One region of the Pseudoroseomonas sp. WGS1072 genome, then DNA from elsewhere that is predicted to be linked to it. Evidence: riboswitches for the same ligand, from Rfam matches in the RefSeq annotation. Region 1 holds a riboswitch; the other holds the start of a gene.
What was found. A riboswitch is a leader RNA that binds a small molecule or an ion and turns the genes downstream of it on or off. The one in region 1 is predicted to bind glycine.
Positions count from the first base shown of each region.

Region 2: linked by a shared signal. The riboswitch ahead of ACF3NH_RS19145 (D-amino acid dehydrogenase) and the one ahead of gcvT (glycine cleavage system aminomethyltransferase GcvT) in region 1 are both predicted to bind glycine.

Region 1 covers NZ_JBMPSU010000001.1:2,294,259-2,299,813, forward strand. The annotation lists gene ACF3NH_RS10910 (YncE family protein) at 102-1,241, opposite strand; gene ACF3NH_RS10915 (transglycosylase SLT domain-containing protein) at 1,316-2,008, opposite strand; glycine riboswitch at 2,166-2,256, shown strand; glycine riboswitch at 2,260-2,354, shown strand; gene gcvT (glycine cleavage system aminomethyltransferase GcvT) at 2,404-3,501, shown strand; gene gcvH (glycine cleavage system protein GcvH) at 3,513-3,890, shown strand; gene gcvP (aminomethyl-transferring glycine dehydrogenase) at 3,914-5,555, shown strand, end outside.
Region 2 covers NZ_JBMPSU010000002.1:217,660-223,214, forward strand. The annotation lists gene ggt (gamma-glutamyltransferase) at 1-1,463, opposite strand, end outside; gene ACF3NH_RS19140 (hypothetical protein) at 1,533-1,790, opposite strand; gene ACF3NH_RS19145 (D-amino acid dehydrogenase) at 1,903-3,147, opposite strand; glycine riboswitch at 3,217-3,311, opposite strand; glycine riboswitch at 3,315-3,420, opposite strand; gene rfbD (dTDP-4-dehydrorhamnose reductase) at 3,484-4,368, opposite strand; gene ACF3NH_RS19155 (HU family DNA-binding protein) at 4,645-4,947, shown strand; gene nthA (nitrile hydratase subunit alpha) at 5,072-5,555, shown strand, end outside.

The DNA of each region.
Region 1 (5,555 bases):
TCCTGTCGCGGCGCCCCGGGACCCGGCCCGGCGCCGCCGGACGGGAAGCGCCTGGGCGCGGGCAGGGTTGCGCCGCGCCGGCCACTTCCCCGTCGCCCGGCTCAGAGTGCGATGCGCGCCACGCTCTCCAGGTCCAGCGAGCCGCGCTTCGGCGCCGCCTTCACGGTGGCGAAGAGCGCCTTGCCCTGCTCGTCCAGCGCCAGGCTGTTGGGGTGCACCGGCAGCGGGACGCTGGCGCGCCGCTCGAGGCTGTCCAGCGCCAGCACGGTCACCGCCCCGCCGGCGCGGCTGCTGACATAGAGCTGGTTGCGCCCGGCATCCGCCAGAAGCGCCACCGGCCCCTCGGGCACCGGCCCCTCGGCCAGCAGCTTGCCGGTCTCCGGGTCCAGCGCCACCACCCGGTTGCCCGGATTGCGCGAGGTGAAGCCCGGCACGTTCTTCTCCTGCATCTTGCGGATGCCCTCGAGGCCCTGGTCGACGGCCAGCAGCCGCTGGCGCGGCGCGTCCCAGGCGAGGTTCAGCGGCTGCTCGGCGCCGCCGGCGGCGAACTGCTTCACCACCGCCAGGCTCTCGGTATTCACGGTGACGAGCTGGCCCGCCAGAGTGGAGACGAAGACGCGGTCGCCCGAGGGATGGAGGGCGATGCCGCTGGCGCCGGGCCCGATGCCGGAGACGGTCCTGGTCAGGCGCAGCGCCCTGGTGTCCACGACGTAGAGCACGCCCTCCTTGAGCGACAGGCCGGCGAGGTAGAGGCGGCCGCGGGCCGGGTCGAGGGCCAGGCGGCGCAAGCCGTAGGGGGCCTCCTCCTTGCCGTCCTCGCCGCGCACCTTCGGCGCCAGGGTCAGCGTGCCGACCACGCTGTTCGCCGCGACGTCGATGGCGCTGACCGCGCCGTCGATCGCGTGGCTGACATAGAGCCGGCCGGCCGCGTCGTCGAGGATCACGCCGAAGCCCTTCAGCGGCAGCGGGATCTCGGCCTGCACCGCCAGCGTCTGCGGGTCCAGGCGGAAGACGCGGCTCGGCGGGGCGCCCTCGCTGAAGCCGCCAGCCGAGGCGACGAAGAGGGCACGCTGGCGCGGGCTGTAGGCCAGCTCGTAGAGGTGCGGGGCCAGCTCCTGCCGGGTGGCCAGGCGCTGCGCCAGAGCCGGGCGCGCACCCAGCAGCGGGGCCAGCAGGCCGGCCGCGCCCAGCCCGAGGGCGTGGCGGCGGGTCAGCGGGAACGGGTGGGAAGGCTGCGGCATGATGGGTCCTCCGGCGCCGGATGGCGCGGTGTGCCTATACGATAATGATAATCATTTTCAAGCGGGAGCCGGCCTTACCCGCCCCGGCGGCAGACCAGCCTGGGCTGGCGCAGCGGCTGGTTCGGCGCCAGCCGCTTCGGCAGCGCGAGGGCCGGGCGCAGGCCGGGCGCGCAAAGCCCCTGGCCCAGCCGCGCCGGCAGCGGCACCTGCCCGCCGCGGCCCCAACCGGCGCCGAGCCGCGCCATGGCGACCCGGCGGCTATAGGCCAGGCCGCGCTCCGCCTCGCCCGAATGGTAGCGCGCGATGGCCCGGCCCCAGTCGCCATGCGCGGCATAGAGGCTGCGCAGGAAGCGGATGGCGTAGCGGACATTGGCGCGCGGCTCGAAGCCCTCCTCCAGGCTGGCGAAGGCCTGGGGGTGGTGCATCAGGTTCACCTGCATGCAGCCGATGTCGATCGAGCGGGTGCCCCCGGCTAGCCGCGCGGCGACGGCGGCGATGGCGCTGTTCTTGCTCGGCGCGGTGAAGCCCTCACCGGCGGCGTTCCAGGTCCAGGGCCAGGAGGCCGGGCGGCCGGAAGGGTCGGTGCCGCCGCTTTCCACCAGGGCGATGGCGCCGAGCAGGCCGGGCGGCAGGCCGGAGCCCGGCTCCTCCGCCGCGATCGCCTGGCGGCAAAGCTGCCAGTCCGCGGCGGCGCGCTGCGCCCGGGCCGGGCCGGCGCTGAAAGCGAGGCAGAGCAACGGGGCCAGCAGGAGCGGCAGGAGGCGCATGGCCAGCAGATGCCTTGCGGCGCGCACCCGGGTCAAGCGTGGCGGGGGGGGGAGGTGTGGCGGGGGCCGGGCGTGGCCGGAGGGCGGCGCGGGCCGCCGCGCCGCGCGATCCCCGCTTGCGCGGCGCTCCGCGCTCGGGCATGAGGGCCTGACCCGCTGATCCCACGCGGGAGAGAGTGGCGCATGCCATCGCCGAAGGCGCAACCGGCCCCCGGAAACGCTCAGGCACAAAGGGCCGCGTGGGGAAGGGGCCTCTGGAAAGCCCGGCGCCTGGCGACAGGCAATGGCACCGACGGAGTAAGGCGCGCAACGCCCGCGCTGAATCTCTCAGGTCATCGGACAGAGGGGGGCCACAACCCTGACCCGCCACGCGCGAGCGCGGCGCTGGAGGTTCCGTGGCCGAGACCCTGCTTGAAACGCCCCTGGCGTCCCTTCACCGTGAGCTCGGCGCCCGGATGGTGCCCTTCGCCGGCTATGCCATGCCGGTGCAGTACCCGGCGGGCATCCTGGCCGAGCATCTGGCGACGCGGCGCGGCGCCACGCTGTTCGATGTCTCGCATATGGGCCAGGCGGAGCTCCGGGGCGAGGGCGCGGCGGAGGCGCTGGAGCGGCTGACGCCCGCCGATGTGCGGATCCTGAAGCCGGGGCGGCAGAAGTACGGCCTGCTGACCACCGAGGCCGGCGGCATCCTCGACGATTTCATGGTCGCCAATCTCGGGGACCGGCTGTTCCTGGTGCTCAACGCCAGCCGCAAGGATGTGGACTGCGCCGCCATCGAGGCCGCGCTGCCCGCCGGCGTCACGCTGAACCGCCTGCCGGACCGTGCCCTGCTGGCCTTCCAGGGGCCGGCGGCGGTGCCCGCCCTGGCGGCGCTGGCGCCGGATGTGGCGGCGTTGCCCTTCATGGGCGTGGCCGCCACCCGCATCGGCGACATCCCCGTCCTGGTCAGCCGCAGCGGCTATACCGGCGAGGACGGCGTCGAGATCAGCGTCGCCGCCGACCGGGCCGAGATCCTGGCCCGCGCCCTGCTGGCCCTGCCGGGAGCCGCCCCGGCCGGGCTGGGCGCGCGGGATTCGCTGCGGCTGGAGGCCGGGCTCTGCCTCTACGGCAACGACATCGACGAGACGACCAGCCCGGTCGAGGCCGGCCTGACCTGGACCATCGGCAAGCGCCGCCGCACGGAGTGGAACTTCCCCGGCGCCGCGCGCGTTCGCGAGGAACTGGAGAACGGTCCGGCGCGGCTGCGCGTCGGCATCCTGCCCGAGGGCCGCCAGCCGGCCCGCGCCCACACCGCCATCGCGGTTGGCGGCGAGACGGTGGGCGAGGTGACGAGCGGCACCTTCGGCCCCTCGCTGAACGGCCCCTGCGCCATGGGCTATGTGGCGCGTGGCCATGCCGCCGACGGCACGGCGCTCGAACTGATGGTGCGCGGCAGGGCGATTCCCGCCCAGGTCGCCGCCACCCCCTTCATCCCTCACCGTTACGCCCGATAAGGACCGCCACCATGGCCGAGCTGAAATTCTCCCGCGACCACGAATGGGTCCGGCTGGACGGCAATATCGCCACCATCGGCATCACCGACCACGCGCAGACCGCGCTGGGCGATGTGGTCTTCGTCGACCTGCCCGAGGCCGGGCGGCAGGTGGCGGCGGGCGACGCCGTCGCCGTGGTGGAGAGCGTGAAGGCGGCGTCCGACGTCTATGCCCCGGTCGGTGGCACCATCACCGAGAGCAACGCCGCGCTGGCCGACGACCCGGCCATGGTGAACAGCGCCGCGCAGTCGGAGGGCTGGTTCTTCAGGATGGAGGTGGCCGACCCCTCCGAGCTGGATGCGCTGATGGATGCCGAGGCCTACCAGGCCTTCGTCGACAGCGAAGCCTGAGCGGACGCGGAAGGGGAGCGGGCATGAGCAGCGCCATTGACGAGCTGAACCGGCTCGAGGACCACGCGGCCTTCGGCAGCCGCCATATCGGGCCCTCCGCGGCCGAGGTGGCGGAGATGCTGAAGCTGGTGGGCGCCGAGAGTCTCGAGGCGCTGGCCGAGCGGACCGTGCCCGCCGCCATCCGCGGCCAGGATTTTTCTCAGTTGCCTCCTCCGGTGTCGGAGGCGGAGGTCATCGCCGAGCTGCGCGGCCTGTCGGAGCTGAACACGCCGCTGCGCTCGCTGATCGGCATGGGCTATCACGGGACGCATGTGCCGCCGGTGATCCTGCGCAACGTGCTGGAGAACCCCGGCTGGTACACGGCCTACACGCCCTATCAGGCGGAGATCGCCCAGGGGCGGCTGGAGGCGCTGGTCAACTTCCAGACCATGGTCTGCGACCTCACCGGCCTGCCGGTCGCCAATGCCTCGCTGCTGGACGAGGCGACGGCGGCGGCCGAGGCGATGGCGCTGGCGCTCGCCGCCACGCGCGGCCGCTCGCACACCCTGCTGGTCGCCGATGACGTGCACCCGCAGACGCTGGCGGTGATCCGCACCCGCGCCGAGCCGCTGGGGCTCACGGTCGAGGTCGTGCCGGTGAGCGGGCTCGCCGCCGCCTGCGGGGCGCGGAAGCCCTTCGCCCTGGTGCTGCAATATCCCGGCACGACCGGCGCGGTGCGCGACATCGCGCCCGAGATCGCCGCCGCGCAGCAGGTGGGCGGGCTCGCCATCGTCGCGGCCGATCCGCTGTCGCTCACGCTGCTGACGCCGCCGGGCGAGATGGGCGCCGATGTCGTCATCGGCTCCAGCCAGCGCTTCGGCGTGCCGATGGGCTATGGCGGGCCGCATGCCGCCTATATGGCGGTGAAGGATGCCTACAAGCGGCTGATGCCCGGGCGCCTTGTCGGCGTCTCGGTCGATGCCGCGGGGCGGCCGGCCATGCGCCTCGCCCTGCAGACGCGCGAGCAGCATATCCGCCGCGAGAAGGCGACCTCGAACATCTGCACCGCGCAGGTGCTGCTGGCGGTGATGGCCGGGATGTACGCCGTGTGGCACGGGCGCGAGGGGCTGACGCGCATCGCGCGGCGCGTGGCCCTGCAGGCGCGGCTGCTGGCCGATGCGGCGCGCCGCGCGGGCTTCACGCTCCGCCACGACGCCTTCTTCGACACCATCGCCATCGAGGCCGGTGACCGCGCCGATGCGCTGATGGCGGGCGCCCTGGCCGACGGCTTCAACCTGCGCCGCATCGACGCCACGGGCGTCGGCATCGCGCTGGACGAGACGGTGACGCGGCGCGAGCTGGAGACGCTGGTGGCGCTGCTCGGCGCCGTGGGCGGGGCGAAGCCGGCGCTGGCGGAGCTCGAGGGGCGGGGCGGCATCCCGGATGCGCTGGCACGCCACTCGGCCTTCCTGACGGCCGCCGTGTTCAACACGCACCATTCGGAGCACGCCATGCTCCGCTACCTCAAGTCGCTCGAGGACAAGGACGTCGCGCTGAACCGTAGCATGATCCCGCTGGGGTCCTGCACGATGAAGCTGAACGCGACGGCGGAGATGATCCCGGTCACCTTTCCGGGCTTCGGCAGCATCCACCCCTTCGCGCCGGTTGATCAGGCGGCGGGCTATA
Region 2 (5,555 bases), on a different contig from region 1:
TCGGTGCCGTGCGGGATGCGATTGCAGAGGTCGATGGTGTCGGACAGCGCGACGATGCGCGGCGCCGCCACGGCCTCGGCCATGCCCATGCCGAAATCCACCACGTTCATGATCGCCTGGGCCAGGGCCGGGACGATGTAGGTGCCGCCCGGCGCGGCCAGCACCATGACCGGGGCCTCGCCCTCGAAGAGGATCGTCGGCGCCATGGCGCTGCCGCGGCTCTTGCCCGGCGCGATGGAGGCGGCGCGGCCGGGGCGCGGGTCGAAGCCGCTCATGCAGCCATTGTACATGAAGCCCAGCCCCGGCGTGATGACGCCCGAGGGGATGCCCAGCGTGTGCGTCAGCGAGACGGCGTTGCCCTCGGCATCGACGACGCAAACCACGGTGGTGTCCGGCGGGTCCAGGGGCTCCCCGGCGCGCTCGACATGCGCCACCTCGCCGGCGCGGATGCGGCCGGCGAGCAGGGCGGCGTGCTCCGGCGAGAGCAGCCGGCCGAGCGGCACGTCGACGAAGTCGGGGTCGCCCATATGGGCGTCCCTGTCGATGGTCATCCACTTCATCGCCTCGGCGAGGATGCGCAGGTGCTCCGTGCTGCCATGGCCGAGCGCGCCGAGCTCGAAATGCCCGAGGATCTGCAGCAGCTCGATCAGCGAGGCGCCGCCGGCGGGCGGCGGGTTGGAGGCGATGCGCAGGCCGCGGTAACGACCCCAGACGGGCGCCTTCTCCCGCACGCGATAGGCGGCCAGATCCTCCAGGGTGATCAGCCCGCCGCCCGCCTGGATGTCCGAGACCATCTCGCGCGCCAGGGCGCCGCGATAGAACTCTTCCGCGCCGCCGGCGGCGATGCGCTCCAGCGTGCGCGCCATCCCGGGGTTGCGCAGCGTCTCGCCGGGGCGCTTCAGCCGCCCGTCCGGCCGAAAATAGACCTGCCGCCCCTCCGTGCTGAAGCGCAGCTTGTCCTCGACATTCACCTGGCCGTCGCCGCCGTGGTCGATGGTCCAGTAGTAGTGCATGTAGGGCCGCACCAGCACGCCGCGATGCGCCTGGGCGATGGCCGGCGCCATCACCTCGGCCAGCGGCATCGTCCCGAAGCGCGACAGCGCCTCGCAATAGCCCGCGACATTGCCCGGCGTTCCGATGGCGCCGTGGCCGAGATCGTTGCCCTGGTCGGAGAGCAGGAAGACGAAGCCGTCGCGCGACTGGCCGATGAACTTCTCCGTCCACATCGTGGGCGTGGCGGCGAGCGGAGCGCGGCAGAAGAATTCCAGCACCGTGTGCACGCCCTGGCGCGGCAGGCAGAGCTGCATGGCGCCGAAGCCGCCGATGCCGCACATCTGCGGATCGACGACGCCCTGGCTGAAGGCGCAGGCGATCGCGGCATCCACGGCGTTGCCGCCGCGCCGCAGCACCTCGACCCCGGCCTCCACCGCTTCCGGCTGCGCCGCCACCACCATGCCCCGCATCGCCGTGCTCCTTCCCCGCGAGGCGGCAGAGTGCGCCGAAGGGCGCCGGGCGTGAAGCCGCCGCCGGTGCTAGCGCCCGCCCCGCCCCGCCCGAGGGGCCGGCAGGACCGCCCGAAGCTCCGGCGTCGCGCCGCAATCCGCGCAGGGCAGGCGGCGCGGCAGGTCGGCCAAGCGGGTGTCGCGGGCGAAACGCCGCGAGAGCGCGATCTCCTCCACCGTCGGCCAGGCCTCCTGGCCGCAGGCGCAGAGGAGATGCAGCGCATAGCCATGCGCGTAGTAGAGCGGCGTGGTGGGGTCGGGCGCCGCCGCGAGGACAGGAAGGCTCATGCGCCGCAGGCTAGCGGGACGGTCACGAGATGCGTCAAGCGATTGATTCGCCTCAGGAGTCGCGGAGGAGTCCGGCGTGCCTCACAATCCCGCGAGACGCGGCCCGGCCGCCTCAGGCGGCGATGTTGCGCCGCGCCTCCTCGCCGATCGCCTCGGCCACCATCTGCGCCGTCGCGGCGGAGAGGGTCCAGCCGAGATGGCCATGGCCGGTGTTGTAGAAGACGCCCGGACGACTGCCGCGGCCGATGCGCGGCATCATGCCCGGCGTCATCGGGCGCAGCCCCGCCCAGGGGACGCTGCGCGCCGTGCTGACCTCGGGGAAGAGGTCGCGCACCCAATCGACCAGGGGCCGGACGCGGTCGGCGCGGATGTCGCGGTTCTCGCCGTTGAACTCGGCCGTGCCGGCGACGCGGAAGCGGTCGCGGCCCAGCCGGCTGGTGACGATCTTGGTGGCGTCGTCCAGCAGGCTGACCTGGGGCGCGGCGTCCTGGCTCCGCGCATCGTCCAGGTGCACGGTGATGGAATAGCCCTTCACCGGATAGACGTTGACGCGGTCGCCCAGCAGCGCGGCGAAGCGGCGGCTGGCGATGCCGGCGCAGACCACGAGGCGGTCCACCACCTCCACGCCGCCCGGCACGCCCCGCCCGGCCTTGTCCCAGGCGATCTCGATGCCGCGCGCGGTGTGGGTGATGCGGCTGACCTCGGCCTCGGCGACGAAGCGGGCGCCATGGCGCTGGCAGGCCTCGGCCAGGCCGCGGGTGAACTTGTGGATGTCGCCGGTGGAATCCGAGGGCGTGAAGAATCCGCCGTAATAGGTGCCCTGCAGCGCCGGCTCGATGGCGCGCATCTCCTCCGGCGTCACGGCGCGGCGGTCGAGCCCGCCCTCGGTCAGCAGCGCGTTGGTGCGCTGCGCCGCCTCGAAGCCCGGCCGGTCGCGGTAGATGTGCAGGATGCCGCGCCGCTCCAGGTCGAAGTCGATGCCCTCCAGCGCGGCGATGTCGAAAAGGTGCCTGCGCGCCGCGATGGCCAGGCGCGTGGTCTCGATCGTATGGGCGCGGTAGTGGCGGATCTGTCCCAGGAACTCGCCCATCCAGCTGTACTTGTGCCAGCCGGGGCGGGGGTTCAGCAGCAGCGGCGCATCCTGCCGCAGCATCCACTTCATGCCCTTCAGCACCGTCGCCCAGCTGTTCCAGACCTCGGCATTGCTGGCCGAGAGCTGGCCGCCATTGGCGAAGGAGGTCTCCATCGCGGCATAGCGGTGCCGGTCGAGCAGCACCACCTGGTGGCCGCGTTGCAGCAGGGCATAGGCGGTGGTCACGCCGGTGATCCCGGCGCCGATGATGGCGATCTTGCTCATGGGTCGAGCCGTCTCCGTGAGGATGGCGCGGCAGCGCGGTGCGGTCCTCGGCCGCGCCCGTCTGCCCCCATCTGTCACGGTGCCTGAGAGCTTAACCCGGCGCGCCGGGATATCCCCTTCGGCGGGCGGTGCCGGGGCCATGCCCGGTCCGCCTCTCTCCAGATCGTCCTCGCCCTGCAGTCCGGGTGCCTGAGAGTTTCCTGGGGGGTTGCTCCGTCGGCGGCGGCATGGCGCCTCTGACGAGGGCCTGCCGCGCTCTCCTGCCTGGCTTCGGCGGACGCGGCGCAGGGTGGCAAAGCCGCGCCGGCGCCGTCAAGCACAATCGGCCCTCCCGCCTCAGCGGGGCAGCAGCACCTCCAGCGCGGCGGCCAGCGAGCGGCGCCAGTCCGCCGGCTCGATGCCGTGCACCCGGCCGATCCGCCCGCAATCCAGCCGGCCATCGGCCGGGCGCCGCGCCTTGGTCGGATACTCGGCGGTGGTGATGGCCTTCAGCGCCGGCACCCTGGCGCCGCGTTCCGCCGCCTGGGCGAAGATCTCGGCGGCGAAACCGTGCCAGGTGGTCCAGGGCGCGCCGGTCAGGTGGAACAGGCCGAAGGCCTCGTCGCCGGCCCCGGCGGCGGCCAGGCGCGGCAGCATCCGGGCGATGGCCTCCGCCAGGTCGGCGGCGAAGGTGGGCGCGCCGTGCTGGTCGGCGACGACGCTGAGCGTCTCCCGCTCGGCGCCGAGGCGCAGCATGGTCTTGAGGAAGTTGTTGCCGTCGGCGCTGCAGACCCAGGCGGTGCGCAGGATGGCGGAGCGGGGATTGGCGGCCAGCACGGCCTCCTCCCCGGCGCGCTTGGAGGCGCCATAGACACCGGCCGGGCTGGCGGCGTCGGTCTCGACATAGGGGCTGCCCTTCAGCCCGTCGAAGACATAGTCGGTGGAGACATGCACGAAGGGCAGGCCGCGCCGGGCCGCGGCCTCGGCCAGCAGGGCCGCGCCGGTCGCGTTGATGGCATAGGCCAGGTCGCGCTCGTCCTCGGCGCGGTCCACCGCCGTGTAGGCGGCGGCGTTGATGACGACCTCCGGCGCCGTGTCGGCCACGGCGCGGGCGATCGAGGCCGCGTCCGTCAGGTCCAGCTCGGGCGCCTCCAGGGCGGTGACCTGGTGCCCGTCCCGCGGCAGGCGGCGGGAGAGCGCCAGGGCGAGCTGGCCGGTGCGGCCGGCGACGAGGATCCGCATCAGCGGGCGGAGCCCTGGCGACGATGAAGGGGGTGAACCGGCATTCTCTGTCTCCCTGTCTCTCCCCGTCTTCTAGGCCGGGCCCGCCGCGCCGCCCAGCCCGCCGCTGCGGGTCCCGGCCCGCCCGGGGATGACAGGAGCGTCATTTTCGGGCCGTCCCGCCAAAAAACCTGTGGAAGGCGGGGCTTCGCGGGCCTTCCGGGCCGGGCGCGCGCTTGACCGGCCACGGGCGGTTGTGTCTCTCCTCGGGCATTACCACCAAGTCGGAGTGACGCCTTGACCGAAGATACCCGCCCGCTGAGCCGCCAGGATCTGATCGATTCCGCCGCCGCCGCCACGGGCCTGCCCAAGACCCAGGCCGATGCGGTGCTGAAGGCCGTGCTGTCGACCCTGGGCGACACCCTCGGGGCCGGGCGCGAGGTTCGCCTGGCCGGGTTCGGCTCCTTCGCGGTGAGCGAGCGCGCCGCCCGCCAGGGCCGCAACCCGGCCACCGGCGAGGTGGTGGAGATCGCCGCCAGCCGCACCGTGAAGTTCAAGCCGGCCAAGGATCTCAAGAGCCGCCTCGGCGAGGCCGGCTGACGGCGCGCGGCGGAGGCCTCCGGGTGCTCCGCCGCCCCTGACATTTCCGGCCCCGCCCCCTCCGGTCTTGACCCCTTCGGCGCCCGGCGGAATGGTGTCGTGTCCCCAGGCAGGGAGAGCGGCGATGAGCGGGCCCGATCACCATCACCACCATGACCATGACCATCATGACGAGGGTAGCGAGCTCTCGGGGATGGCGCTGCGCGTGCGCGCGCTGGAATCCCTGCTGGTCGAGAAGGGCTACGCCGATCCGGCCGCGCTGGACGCGCTGATCGAGACCTACGAGACGCGCATCGGCCCGCGCAACGGCGCCCGCGTCGTGGCGAAGGCCTGGGCCGATCCCGACTTCCGCGACTGGCTGCGGCGCGACGCCTCGGCCGCCATCCATTCCCTCGGCTATACCGGACGCCAGGGCGAGCACATGGTGGCGGTGGAGAACACCGAGGCGGAGCACAACATGGTCGTCTGCACCCTGTGCTCCTGCTACCCCTGGCCGGTGCTGGGCCTGCCGCCCGCCTGGTACAAGTCGCCCGCCTACCGCTCCCGCGCCGTGCTCGATCCGCGGGGCGTGCTGGCCGATTTCGGCGTCACCCTGCCGGAGACGACGC